2 regions of the Gordonia sp. NB41Y genome follow, and region 1 is predicted to be linked to the other one. Evidence: riboswitches for the same ligand, from Rfam matches in the RefSeq annotation. Region 1 holds a riboswitch; the other holds the start of a gene.
The links. A riboswitch is a leader RNA that binds a small molecule or an ion and turns the genes downstream of it on or off. The one in region 1 is predicted to bind S-adenosylmethionine.

Region 1 (7,096 bases):
GATGTCGGACGAGACCCCGGGGCCCGACGGCTCCCCGGGGTCACCTGAGATGCCGGGGCCCCGTGAGATCCCGGCCGACGACGACACCACCGAGCAGCACGACCGGATTCTGCGGACCTGCCTCGTGCAGATCCCGTACCTCCTGGTGCTGCTGTGCGTGGCCGTCGCCGCGGCCCTGGTGCTGTTCGACCGATGGCGCCGTGGTGCATTCGTGTTCGGTTCGGCGATGTTGCTCGGTGCCGTCCTCCGTGGTGTGCTACCCCCGAATCAGGTGGGATTGCTACAGGTCAGGGGGCGTTTGTTCGATGTGGCGACGATGGCCTCGGTCGGTGCCCTGGTGCTCTGGCTGGCCACCTCCATCGACCCGTTGGGAACGGATTGATCACGAAATTGCGTAGACTGGTCCGCAGATCGTGATCTTTGCGGTCGACGAGAGGGGTGGCGGGATCTTTTCCGCCTGGCTCTTTTTCGGGGGTCGTTAGCAACACTAAGTGGGGAACGTCATCAGTTCGGAGTTCGAGACCAGCGTCCAGGGCCCCGGCGACGACATCACGTCGCTGGGCGTCTCGTCAGGCGACGGGATGATCCACTACGTCCTGCTCACCAGTGACGAGTCGGGCCGGCACGGCGTCGAGTCCCGGGTGATCGACGTCGATCCCTCCGACGGCCTCGATCCGGTCGGCCGGGTCAACGCCGGTATCGACCTCGTGCTCGACGCCGTCCGCACCGCCGATGTCCGGGTCGGTCCGATCGGTGTGTCCGCGCGAACGGCCACCCAGCGCCGCCGCCTGGGCTCGACCGGCAGCGGCACACGCCGCCAGATCCATCTCGTCTCCGACGCCGAGGCCGTCGCCGCGTTCCTGACCGGTACCGGCCAGATCGAGCGGTTCGGTTCGGTCCTGGTGGCCGACTGCGGCGACACCGGGATGTCGCTCTACACCGTCGAGCCGACCTCCGGCCGGATCGCCGCCGACGCCCGCACCGATGTCCTCAGCGGCCGTGCGCTCGACGAGGCACTGGCCGACCGGGTCGCCGCCCGCTCCGACCTCGACGGCACACAGACCCGCCGTGGACGAGCCTCGCTGGTCGGGGCCTGCCGGACCGCCAAGGAGGAGACCTCCGGTCCGGACACGGTCGGCATCACTCCCGCCGGGATACCCACCGGGGTCCGGCTGACCGACGAGATGGTGGAACAGGCCGCACGTCCGATGGTCGAGCAGGCCCGGACCGTGATCGCCGAACACCTCGAAGGACTCCGGACGGCGGCCGGACCCGCCCCCGAGGCGCTGGTGCTGGTCGGGGGACTGGCCAATCTGCCGGTGCTCGCCGAGCTCGGTGAGGGGACCGGCCTCGAACTGATCCGGCCCGACACCCCCGAGCTCGTCGCCGCGACGGGGGCGGCACTGCTCGCCCGCCGGTCGGGTGCCGGGCGGGTGACCTTCATCGGTGGCCGCCGCCGGAGCGGCTGGATGCCCCTGGCGCCGGTTGCCGCCGTCATCGGGTTCTGCTGTGCGCTGCTGGTCACCGCGGTGGCCGTCGGCGCCACCCTGACATCGGATTCCGGGGACGCCGATCCGTCGACGACCACCGTGGAATCCGAACGGTGGGTGGGGACGGTCGAGCCGGACTGGACGACGACGGCGCACACCACCCGGATGTCGTCGGTGGATTCACCGACCGCCACACACAACACCGTGACGACCTATCCGCCGAACGGGTGGACACCCGGATGGGCCACCACCGAACTGCCCCTGCCGACCGCGGGGACCTCCACGTGGACACTCGGACCGAGTTCGGCCCCGACCACCACCGAGACCTCGGTGCCCGACATGCCGACACGTCCCACCCGGCCGACCTGGTCGACCTGGACCATCCCGCCGAATCTGATTCCGCCGGAACTGATCCCGAGCCTGGGCGTCCCGACCACGGCACCCGGTGACGTGGCGGAGCCCGCGCCGGGGCAGTCGTTGCTCCCGCCGTCCGGATCGCAGCCCGCCGGGACACCGCCGGCCGAGGTCACCACGACCACTCCCGCCGCCTAGTCGCACGCCCCGGGCGCGGCCGAGACCGCTCCGGCGGCCCGGACCCGCCGACAGACAACGGCCGTACACCCGAGGGTGTACGGCCGTTGTCGGAGGGGGACTCAGTTGCGCGCGAGGTCCACGGTGCGCTTGAGCAGGTCGGCGACCGCATCGAACTCGGTCAGGAAGCCGTCGTGGCCCTTGTCGGAGTTCACCACCTGCAGTCCGCCGACGCAGTTGCCGAGCAGATCGGCGATCTCGGCCTGCAACCGCAACGGGTAGAGACGGTCGGAGTCGATACCCGCGACGATCACCGGAACGGTGCACGACCGCAGTGCGGCGGCCACGCCACCGCGGCCGCGGCCGACGTCGTGGTGATTGAGCACGTTGCTGAGCACCACGTAGCTACCCGGATCGAAGCGCTCGGTGAGCTTCTCGGCCTGGTGCTCGAGGTAGCTCTGAACCGCGTACCGACCGCCGGTGAGTGGATTCTCCTGGCCCTGAGGATGATTGGCGAACCGCTCGTCGAGTTCGACCTCGTGCCGATAGGTCAGGTGCGCGATCCGGCGGGCGATCCCCATGCCGGCGAACGGCGCGCGGCCGGTGCCGTGGTAATCGCCGCCCTGCCAGTCGGGATCCGAGGTGATCGCGGCGATCTGGGTGGTCTGGGTGCCGATCTGGTCAGCGGTGGCGCGGGCGCCGACCGCGAGGACCAGCGCGCTGCGCACCCGGTCGGGGAACTCCACCGCCCACTCGAGCGCCCGCGCGCCACCCATCGAACCGCCGACCACCGCACCGATGCTGCGGATGTCGAGCGCCTCGAGGAGGGCGGCCTCCGCACGCACCTGGTCGAGCACGGTGATCTCCGGGAAGCGTGAGCCCCACGGCCGTCCGTCGGCATCCAGGGACGCCGGACCGGTCGACCCGCGGCACCCGCCGAGGACGTTGGCCGAGATGACACACCACTCGTCGGTGTCCACGGCGCAGCCCGGACCGATCAATCCGTCCCACCAGCCGGGGGACGGGTGCTCGGCGTCGGCCTCGCCGGTGACATGGGAGTCACCGGTGAGCGCATGCAACGCCAGGATCACGTTGTCACGGGACGGCGACAACGTCCCCCAGCGCTGGAATGCCAGGGTGACGTCGTCGAGCCGGTACCCGCTGTCGAGCACCATCGGCCCGAGGCGGACGCCGACCATCCGCCCGTCCGGGACCTTCTCCCAGTCGGGTTGACGCGCCTGCGACGCCTTCGGGTCGATCGTTACCGACACTGGTTATGCGCTCCTCAACTACTTCGCTGCCGCGAAACCCTGGTCCAGGTCGGCCAGGATGTCGTCGATTCCCTCGATACCCACGGCCAGGCGGACCAGGCCGGGGGCCACACCGGCGGCCAGCTGCTCCTCCGGGGTGAGCTGGCTGTGCGTGGTGGACGCCGGGTGGATCACCAGCGACCGGACGTCACCGATGTTGGCGACATGGCTGTGCAGGGTCAGCGCCTCGACGAACCGCTTGCCCGCGTCCACACCGCCGGCGATCTCGAATCCGATGATCGCACCCTGGCCCTTGGGGGCGAGCTCCTGGCCCCGCTCGTACCACGGCGACGAGGCCAGACCGGCGTAGGCCACCGACTCCACCTGCGGATGGTCGGCGAGGTACTGGGCCACCTTCTGGGCGTTGGCGACATGCCGCTCGACGCGCAGGCTCAGCGTCTCCAGACCCTGGGCGAGCAGGAAGGCGTTGAACGGGGAGATCGCGGCGCCGGTGTCACGCAGCAGCTGCACGCGGGCCTTGAGCGCATACGCCGGGGCGCCGAGGTCGGCGAAGACCGCACCGTGGTAGCTCGGGTCCGGCGTGGTGAAGCCGGGGAACAGGTCCTGGCCGTCGCGCTGGACGCGCCAGTCGAAGGTGCCGCCGTCGACGATCACGCCGCCGATCGCGGTGCCGTGACCGCCGATGTACTTGGTGGCCGAGTGCACCACGATGTCGGCACCGTGGGCCAGCGGGTTGAGCAGGTACGGGGTGGCGACGGTGTTGTCGACGATCAGCGGGACACCGTTGCGGTGGGCCACCTCGGAGATGCCGGGGATGTCGAGGATCTCGTTGTTCGGGTTGGAGATCGACTCGCCGTAGAACGCGCGGGTGTTGTCACGCACCGCGGCCTGCCAGGAGTCGAGGTCCTCCGGATTCTCGACGAAGGTCACCTCGACACCGAACTTCGGCAGGGTGTAGTGCAGCAGGTTGTAGGTGCCGCCGTACAGACGCGGGCTGGCCACCACGTGGCCGCCGTTCTCCACGATGTTGAGGATCGCGTAGGTCTCGGCGGCCTGACCGGAGGCCACCAGCAGTGCGGCGACGCCACCCTCGAGGGCGGCGAGGCGCTGCTCGACGACGTCCTGGGTGGGGTTCATGATGCGGGTGTAGATGTTGCCCGGCTCGGCCAGGCCGAACAGGTTCGCGGCGTGCTGCGTGTCGTTGAAGGTGTACGACGTGGTCTGGTAGATCGGCAGGGCGCGAGCGTTGGTCGTACCGTCGGCGGTCTGGCCGGCGTGGATCTGCTTGGTCTCGAAACTCCACTCGCCACCGTTGGCTGCGTCAGACATGGGTATAGATCACTTTCTGCGGTCGGCAGGGTCGTGAAGACCCTGGTGGGGTCCGACCTTCGGACCCGCGCTTGCCGGGGATGCGTGAACGCGATCCCACAACCCGGTCATCACCCGGAGCACCCCACCGCGGTTGGAGGGTTGCCGATCAGCAAGCCGGGGCTGTGCGCTGATACTCATGACCTGGCGTCAAGGATATAACACGGTCACAAGCCGTTGAGAACCCTCCTGCTCGCACCGATCTCAACGCTGGTCGCCGACGATTTCTGCTGTCCTGCGTTCGATGGAGTCGCGACGGTATCGGGACGGCCGCCCAACTCCCCGGATTTACGATCGCGTACCACAGGATGTCTCGGCCGAAGGGGATGGCCATGAAGCACCGGACACACACCGCCAAGCGTCACTCGTCCCTGTTCGGCAAGCCGGGCCCCGGCTCGCCCGGGTGCACCGAACCCGGTCGATCCCGATCCGACAGACATGCGTCGGTCCGACGCCGTGGCGTCCTGGCGCCGGCGGCGGTCGTCGCGATCGGGGTGGTGGTCATCGGAGTGGGCGCAGGCGTCGCGGCCGCCGACCCCGCCGATCCCGAGTGCGCCGGACCGGGCCGGGTCTTCCTGGTGGGCGGGGCCTCCGAACCGGGGGCCGGGGCACTGATCGGTGTGCAGCAGCGCTACACCGCCCTGGGCCCCGACAACCAGCCGGACCCGACCAGTCCCTACTACGGCAACCCCTACACCGTCGAGGTGGTGGACTACTCGGCGTCGATCTGGCCGCTCGGGTCGGTGGGCTACAACAACGCCGAACGTGAGGGGAGTGCGAACCTCGAGCAGGCCGTCGGGGAGTACGTGACGCAGTGCGGTGGCGACAAACAGGTCGTGATCGCCGGCTACTCCCAGGGGGCGCGGGTCGCCGGCGATGTGCTCACCGGGATCGGCGAGACCGGGCGGGTCACCCTCGACGACGGCACGCAGGTCGAGTTGGTCCGCGACAACGTGAGCGGTGAGGTGTACTCGGATCCGCGGATGAGCGGCAGCCTGTGGGGGCGCGGCATCGAGCTGACCCTCGTCGGGGTGATCCCCGGGCTGACCATGTCGGGGCCACGCAGCAGCGCCGACTACGGCGGACTCGAGGTCACGACGATCTGCGTGGCGGGTGATCCGGTCTGTGACCTGCCCGACCCGCTGCACGATCCGATCGGCGACATCGACGGCTTGCTCGGCTACTTCGTCAAACACGGCTACTACCCGTGGCACATGTACCAGGACCCGGCCGCCTACGCCGACTGCACCGGCCCCGATCCGGCGACCCCGAACGTCCAGGTGACCACGTGCACCGTCGAACAACCATCGTCGGTGGCCGTACTGACCCAGCAGCTGGTGGACGCGCTCGGCGTCGACTGGACCGTCCCGGACCTGCTGGCCTACCGCTTCCGGTGGCCCGACATCATCGGTATCACCCTCGCCGACTTCCAGACACCGATCGCCTGGACCATGGACTGGTTCCCGCAGCTTCCCGAACTCGGCTACGGCGGATACCTGCCCGACCTGTCCATGCTCACCGACATCCTCAACGGTCTGGTCACCGGCGACCTCGCCCTGGTCCGCACCGGGGTGTCGGGGCTGACCGGCAGCGCGGTGAGCGTCGTGGGGATGCCGGTCGAGTTCGTCACCTACTGGGCCGGGCGCATCGTCGACGGGATCACCTCGGTGCCGTTCGGTCCCGACACCCTGTTCACCGACACCCTGTTCACCGACAGCCTGCTGACCGCCGGAGTGCCGGCCGCCGCATCGGTCACCCCGCAGATCGCCGCACTCACCGCCGGCACGGAAGCCGGTGACGGATCGGTCGCCCGGGGCGCCGGATCGGCGGACTCCGACGACCCGGACACCGCGCAAGCCGGCGCGGCCGCGATGGTCACCGAGCCGCGAGCCGAATCGCAAACGGAACCGGCCCCGCAGCCGCAATCCGCGCCCGACCCGGACCCCGGTCCTGCCGCCGGCGCCGATCCCGCCCCTGGTTCCGACGCCACCGGGTCCGACGCCACCGGGTCCGACGCCACCGCAGAGCAGACGCAGAACCCGGATAGCGCGACCGGGTCGACGGAACCGTCCGGTTCCGAAGGCGCGTCCCCGGCCACGATGGGAACGGTGGACACGCAATCGGACGAGACGGAAGCGGACGAGACGGAAGCGGTCGAGGCAGGGTAGAGGGGGTCGGGCGGGGTGGAGGGCGTCGGACAGGGGAGAGGTGGACCGGCGGCCCTGTGAAGTAGTTCACCGCCGGACCAGGGAATTCACCGCACCCTCGCGGTGGTTGGTGGACAGGTGCCGCACACCCCAGCCCCCTCCCAGCCCGACCGCACGTCCACGCTCCCCGCGGCGACACCCGCCGGGACCTCCCTGCGGTGGGCGATCCTGGCGCTGGCGCTCGGCGGCTTCGGCATCGGCACCACCGAGTTCGTCTCGATGGGTCTGT
Region 2 (7,096 bases), 2.7 Mb from region 1:
GGTCTTGGGGATCATCGCGCCGAACTCCGCGGAGACGTTCGGCAGGATCACCGGCTGGTTGTCGCCGAGCAGCTCGGCATTCCACGGTGTGACCCGCTGGGTGGGGTCGGCGAACGGTGCGATGGTGGTCGGCTGCACGCCCAGGGCGAGGAGGGTGTCGGCATCGCCCACGCCCATCGCCGCGACCCGGGTGACCGGTTCGTCGATGGTGGTCGACCCGTACTGGTGCTCGATGGTGACCGGGATCGCCCCGGCCTCCGGGGCGGGCGCGGTGGCGCCGCCGTTGTCCTCGGCGGGAGAACTGCAGGCACCCACGACGAGGGCGGTGGCCAGCGCGAGCGTGGCGACCATCCCGTGTCGGCGGGTGATGCCCGACAGATGGGCGCGGCGACGGCGGTGGTCTCGACTGGTGAACATGATCTCCCTCCCCGGCCATTTGGTGAGGGTCACCTTACGCACCGGACGGGTCCGATGGGGCGGATCGAGGGCGGCGACAACTACTGCGACATGCGTCGATAGACTGATCGCCATGGCCAAAGGTGCGCGCAGGAGTTCGGCGCCGGAGCCCACCGACCCCCAACCCGACGACGCACCACCGCCCTCGTGGCGCAATGCCTGGCCATTTCTGGTCGCGCTGGTCGTCGTCGCCCTGGCGGCGCTCGGGATCGGGCTCTCGTATCTGTTCCGACCCGCGGAGGAACGGGCGAGTGACGCGGCGAAGGTGCAGTACGCGATCAACGATCAGTACACCGCACGCAACAACGTCGACTACGCCGCCTATCGGGAGTCGACCTGCGCCGCGGAACTGGCCTCGACGGGATTCCCGTCGGAACAGACCTTCACCACCGAGAACCAGGCGTCGTTGGAGGCCAACGGGCGGGTGATCATCCCCGAGATCACCGACGTCTCCGTCGACGGCGACCGGGCGACGGCGAAGGTACATTGGCAATTCGACAAGAAGTCCGACCAGACGCACACCGTCGACACGGTGGTCGTGCGCGAGGACGGCAACTGGAAGGTGTGCAAGGCATGACATATGCCGGAGATCTGACCCCGCAACAGGCATGGGAAAAGCTGGAGAACGATCCCAAGGCCAAGCTGGTGGACTGTCGCACCCGACCGGAGTGGGCCTACGTCGGCGTCCCGGATCTCGAGATCCTGGGCAAGCAAACACTTTTCATCGAATGGGTGACATTCCCCGAGGGTCGTGCCAACGAGTCGTTCGTCGCCGAGCTGCGTGACGCAGGGATCGCCGACGACGACGAGGTGATCTTCATCTGCCGGTCCGGGCACCGCTCGATCGGCGCGGCCGAGGCCGCCACCGCCGACGGAATCGCCAAGGCGTACAACATCGTCGACGGATTCGAAGGACAGCTCGACGAGTTCGACCACCGTGGCGGAGCGGGCTGGCGGGCCCTCGACCTTCCGTGGAGGCAGTCGTGATCTACCGGCAGAACCTTCCCGAGGGCGTGTCCGCCGACACCCTCGCCGTGCGCGGCGGTCTGACGCGGTCGGGTTTCTTCGAGACCTCCGAGGCGCTGTTCCTCAACAGCGGCTACGTCTACGACTCGGCCGAGGCCGCCGAGCGTGCCTTCACCGGTGAGGACGAGCGATTCGTCTACTCCCGCTACGGGAATCCGACCGTCGAGATGTTCCAGGAGCGACTGCGTCTGCTCGAGGGCGCCGAGGCGTGCTTCGCCACCGCGAGCGGCATGTCGGCGGTCTTCGTGGCACTCGGTGCGCTGCTCAAGGCCGGTGACCGGCTCGTCGCCGCGCGCAGCCTGTTCGGCTCGTGTTTCGTGGTGGCCAACGAGATCCTGCCGCGGTGGGGTGTGCACACCGACTTCGTCGACGGCGAGGACCTCACCCAGTGGGAGCAGGCCCTCTCGACGCCGGCCGACGCGGTGTTCTTCGAGACCCCGTCCAATCCGATGCAGACCCTCGTCGACGTCGCCAAGGTGTCCGAGCTGGCGCACGCCGCAGGCGCGAAGGTGGTGCTGGACAACGTCTTCGCCACCCCGCTGCTGCAGCGCGGCCTGGACCTCGGGGCCGACGTGGTGGTCTATTCCGGCACCAAGCACATGGACGGCCAGGGCCGGGTCATGGGCGGTGCGGTGCTCGGCACCACCGAGTACATCGACGGCCCGGTGCAGACCCTGATGCGGCACACCGGCCCGGCGCTGAGCCCGTTCAACGCGTGGACCCTGCTCAAGGGGCTCGAGACCATGCGGCTGCGGGTGGATGCGTCGGTGGCCTCGGCGCTGCGCATCGCGCAGTTCCTCGAGGACGACCCGCGCGTCCGCTGGGTGAAGTACCCGTTCCTGAAGTCGCATCCGCAGTACGAGCTGGCGATCGAGCAGATGACCGGCGGCGGCACCGTGGTGACCTTCGAGCTCAACGACCACGACGGCGTCGGTGGCAAGGAGCGGGCCTTCGAGGTGCTCAACCGGTTGCGGGTGATCGACATCTCCAACAACCTGGGCGACTCGAAGTCGCTGGTCACCCACCCGGCCACCACCACCCACCGTGCGATGGGACCGGAAGGGCGTGCGGCGATCGGCCTGAGCGACTCCGCACTCCGGCTGTCGGTGGGTCTGGAGGGGATCGACGATCTCCTGACCGACCTCGATCAGGCCCTGGGCTGAACCGCCCGGACCCGATCGGTATTCAGCTCTGACGCGGGGTCATCCCGGCGGCCGGAAGGTCGTCGAGGGTGACCCCGAGTGCGTTGAGCACCGTCTGCAGCTTCGCGGTGGTCTCGGTCAGTTCGGCCTGCGGGTCGGAGCCGGCGACGATCCCGCCGCCCGCCCACATGCGCACCCCGGTCCCGGTGCGATCGAGTTCGAGGCAGCGGATGGTGACCATCCACTCGCCGTTGCCGGCGGCGTCTGCCCAGCCGACCGCACCGGCATACAGGCCGCGCGGTTCCTCGTGTGTCCGGATGAACCGCGCCGCGACGTCGGCCGGCGTACCGCAGGTGGCCGGGGTGGGACTCAGCATCATGGCGAGATCGAGTGCGGTGGAATCCGATTCGGTCAGCACCGCGTGCACCGGGGTGGCCAGGTGCCACATCTCGCCGGTCGACAGCAGTTCCGGCCGCCCGCCGATCTCGAGGTCGGTGGCGATCGGGGCCAGTCGCCGACGCAGATGTTCGACGACGAAGGTGTGCTCGCGGTGGTCCTTGGCCGAGCCGGCCAGCGCCTCCCGGGACCGTCGATCGGCGGCGGGATCGGCGTGGCGCGGCGCCGAGCCGGCGTAGGGCAGGCAGGTGACCTCACGACCGTGCTTGCGCAGCAACAACTCCGGGCTCGCCCCGACCAGCCGGCCGGTTCCGGTGTCGACGGCGAACGCATTGTGTTCGTGATTGCCGCCGGCCAGTGCGGCCAGCAGGTCGTCGACGTCGGCAGGGGCGTCGAGCCGGCCGGTGAGCGCGCGTGCCAGCACCACCTTGTCCAGACCGCCGTCGGCGATGGCGGCGACGGCGGCCTGGACGCGCGCCAGATGCGTTGCCAGGTCGGGGATCTCGACGACCGAGGTCAACCGTCGTGTGGTGGGTTGTGCGCCGGGCAGCGGGATACGGGTGTGGTGCAGCGCGGTGGGGGCGATCAGGGCCGAGGGCTCGAGCGGGTCGAAGGCGAGTGCGCCGACCACCGAGTCCACCCGCCTTTCGCGTAGATCGCGGGCGGCGGCGGCCGCATCCGGGTAGCGGCGGACGACACCGGCGGCCCGGACCACACCGTGCGGCCGGGACAGGATGAACACGTCAGGACTCACCTCACCCAACCTACCGAGCCCGCACGCAGGGGTTTCGCTCACGCTGGGTGAAAATTGACACCCCGCCGGCGGATCGGCCACTCTGGGTGCAGGTCATGAGTGCCAGCGACAAGCCCCGGCTCGCTGGTCGGCAACCCTCCTCCGCGGTGGGGTGCTCCGGGTGACGACCTGGCCGTGTACCGACCGGGCACGGCAAGCGTGGATCCTCCGAGGAGTTCAACCGATGACTGCTGTCGTCAGCCAGACAATCGTTCCCACCGTCGCCGACACCCCCGTCGCCGACACCACCGTGTGCGATCCGGTGCGCGACACCGCGATCGCCCCGCTGGCCGCCGTGGCCGGCGCCGACGAGTGTGCCCCACTCGCCGACGGCACCGAGATCGCTTACGCCAACCTCGATTACGCCGCGAGTGCCCCGGCGCTGGCCGCCGTCGCCGAGGCCGTCACCACCGCCCTCACCGGATACGCCAGCGTGCACCGCGGCGCCGGTCACCTCTCGCAGGTCACCACCCGCCGGTACGAGCAGTGCCGGGAGACGGTGCGGCGCTTCGTCCGTGGCCGCACCGACGACACCGTCGTGTTCACCCGCAACACCACCGATGCGCTGAACCTCGCAGCGCACTGCGTCCGCGGCGACGTCGTCGTCCTCGACATCGAGCATCACGCCAACCTGCTGCCGTGGGTCTCCCGGGAGACCGGCGCCACCCGGATCGTGACCGCCCGCGACACCATCGAGGCGACCCTCGACGCGGTGGAATGCGAACTCGCCGCGGCCCCGGCCGCGCTGCTCGCGGTGACCGCCGCGTCCAATGTCACCGGTGAGGTCCTGCCGATCGGACGGCTCGCCGCGATCGCCCACCGTCAGGGTGCGCGCATCCTGGTGGATGCGGCGCAACTGGTGGCGCACCGGCCCGTGTCGGTCGTCAGCCACGGCATCGACTACCTGGTGTTCTCCGGCCACAAGCTCTACGCACCGTTCGGTGCCGGGGTGCTGATCGGACGCCCCGACTGGCTCGATGCCGCCGACCCCTACCTGGCCGGCGGCGGTGCCTCGGCCGCCGTCGCCGTGGTCGGCGAGCCCGACGCCAACTGCGCGTCGACCGCCTGGCATACCGGCGCCGCCCGCCACGAGGGCGGCTCCCCGAACGTCCTGGGTGCGGTGGCGATCGCCGCGGCCTGCGAGGCGATCACCGAGATCGGCTTCGAGACCATCGGTCACCACGAGCACATCCTGCGGAAACGGCTCGACGCCGGCCTCGCCGCGATCGACGGTGTCACGCCGCTGCGCATCTTCGACGACGCACCCGATCGCGTCGGGATCGCCGGATTCGACGTCGACGGCCACACCCCGCGTGCGGTGGCGGAGTATCTGAGCGATCACCACGGTATCGGGGTGCGCGACGGCAAGTTCTGTGCGCATCCGCTGCTCAACCGGCTCGGCAGGCCCGACGGTGCGGTCCGCGCCAGCTTCGGGCTCGGCACCGGTTCCGCCGACATCGACCGCCTCGTCGACGCGGTCGGCCGCCTCGCCGTGCCGCACCGGGCCGACGCCCACCGGCCGGGCACCCGATGCGCCGGCACCCACCACACCGACATCCACCACACCAGCGACCACCACACCGGAGAACCGACGTCATGACCATCGAACTCGCCGACCACCGTCTGCTCAGCATCGGCCGCCCCCCGCTGAAGGTGGCGCTGGCCGGGGACGTCCCGGCAGATCAGCTGCCGATCGTCGTCCGCCGTCCCACCCTGCGCGACGCCCAGCGGGCACGCTCGCTGCTGCGTGCCGGTTCCCGCGACACCGCCAACTTCAGCGTCGCGCTGGAGGTGGAGGTGGCCATCGCCCCGCATCCGGCGTCGGCACGCGCGGCGGTGGCGCAGCTGCCCGACGAACTCGACGGTGGCACAGTGCGTTATGTGGGCACGCCGAGCGGTCTGCTCACCCTGATCCGCGACATCTACGCCGCGGAGGTCGCCGACGCCGTGCTGCTCGTCCCGCTCGACGGGTCGGCCACCGAGAACCGCATCCGCCAGCTCGTCCTGCCTGCGGTGACCTCGGTGGTTCGCGCCGCCTGAGTCGTCGAAGCCCTCGGGCCCGGACGGACGCCCGGACCCGGACAGGAACCGAGTACAGACAAGAAACAGCAAGCGCGGCAAGACCTCTGGTCTCGCCGCGCTTGTTCTGCCGGTGCTCGCGGGTGTTGCCGGTCAGGCCTCGCCGCGCTCCCACTGCTCGATCAGTGCGGTCTCGGCCTCGTCGGTGAGGACGCCGTACAGCTTGAACCGGGCCATACCGCCGTCGGGGAACACGTCCATCCGGGCCTCGGTCATCGGGCGATCGAGATCGATGACGAACCGATGCCGGGTGTCGGGCTGCAGATCGGTGCGCGGCAACACCTCGAACCAGTCGCCGGTCTCGCCGTCGCGGCCGCGGACCGTGGCCGAGCCCGGGGCGTTGCCCAGGAAGTAGCTGGTGTCGAGTTCCACCAGGTTCACGCGGCCCTGTCCGGCCAGGCGCACCTGCACCCAGTCGTTGCCGTCGTCGCGGCGGCGCGAGGTCTCCCAGCCCTCACCCATGTGCCGGGCGCGGCCGGGCATCAGCAGGTTGTTGGGGGAGCTGTAGAACATGTTGGAGCATGCGGTGATCAGGCCGCCGTTCTCCAGCGCGGCCAGGTCGAAGTGCCCGTAACGGAAGAACCTGGGATCGGGGACGCCGCGGCCGTGCACCCGGAACCGGGCGACACCGCCGTCGGGATGCATGGTGAGCCGGACGTGGGTGAACCGGCTGGTGGCGTCGACCTTGAACGGGTTGCGGGTGTCGCCGTCCACCGGGCTCTTCTCGATGATGGTGGTCCACTCGGTGTCGTCGAGCAGCTGCTGCACCGACGGCACGCCCTCGACGGCGGCGGCCTCCACCGAGATGAACGGCGGGTAGTTGCCCTTGAACCAGGCGGTGTCGACGACGACGCCGTACACCACTCCGGGGGCGCCGAGGCGCACGATCGCCTGGTCGACGCCGTCGCTGCGTCGTCGGCGGGTCTCCCAGCCGTCGTAGATCTGTCCCTTGTGTCCGAAGGTCGCCGGCCGGTACTCCGCGGGACCGGTCTTGATCAGGTTCTGGGCCTCGGCGAACAGGTCGTCGTTGCACCACACCACCGCACCGCCGAGATCGCGAAGTGCCAGGTCAGGCATCGAAGTGAAGTGGGGGCGGGTACCTGAATGGGGAGGCGGCGGCTGCGGGGTCACGAGTTCTGATCCTAGTGGGGTGTTGCCCCGCGTCGAATCGGGGCGCATACTTGCTGGCGCCAACTAATTGCTG

Region 2: linked by a shared signal. The riboswitch ahead of Q9K23_RS16475 (aminotransferase class V-fold PLP-dependent enzyme) and the one ahead of Q9K23_RS04685 (bifunctional o-acetylhomoserine/o-acetylserine sulfhydrylase) in region 1 are both predicted to bind S-adenosylmethionine.

The regions. Positions count from the first base shown of each region.
Region 1 is NZ_CP132196.1:1,097,116-1,104,211, reverse strand. Features, by position in the region: gene Q9K23_RS04700 (DUF3017 domain-containing protein) at 50-382, shown strand; gene Q9K23_RS04695 (hypothetical protein) at 492-2,042, shown strand; gene Q9K23_RS04690 (homoserine O-acetyltransferase) at 2,144-3,292, opposite strand; gene Q9K23_RS04685 (bifunctional o-acetylhomoserine/o-acetylserine sulfhydrylase) at 3,311-4,621, opposite strand; SAM riboswitch class IV at 4,684-4,805, opposite strand; gene Q9K23_RS04680 (PE-PPE domain-containing protein) at 4,993-6,828, shown strand; gene Q9K23_RS04675 (MFS transporter) at 7,021-7,096, shown strand, end outside.
Region 2 is NZ_CP132196.1:3,813,806-3,820,901, forward strand. Features, by position in the region: gene Q9K23_RS16450 (ABC transporter substrate-binding protein) at 1-351, opposite strand, end outside; gene Q9K23_RS16455 (hypothetical protein) at 530-1,033, shown strand; gene Q9K23_RS16460 (rhodanese-like domain-containing protein) at 1,030-1,443, shown strand; gene Q9K23_RS16465 (O-succinylhomoserine sulfhydrylase) at 1,440-2,645, shown strand; gene Q9K23_RS16470 (isochorismate synthase) at 2,668-3,774, opposite strand; SAM riboswitch class IV at 3,866-3,979, shown strand; gene Q9K23_RS16475 (aminotransferase class V-fold PLP-dependent enzyme) at 3,998-5,413, shown strand; gene Q9K23_RS16480 (hypothetical protein) at 5,410-5,853, shown strand; gene alc (allantoicase) at 5,986-6,969, opposite strand.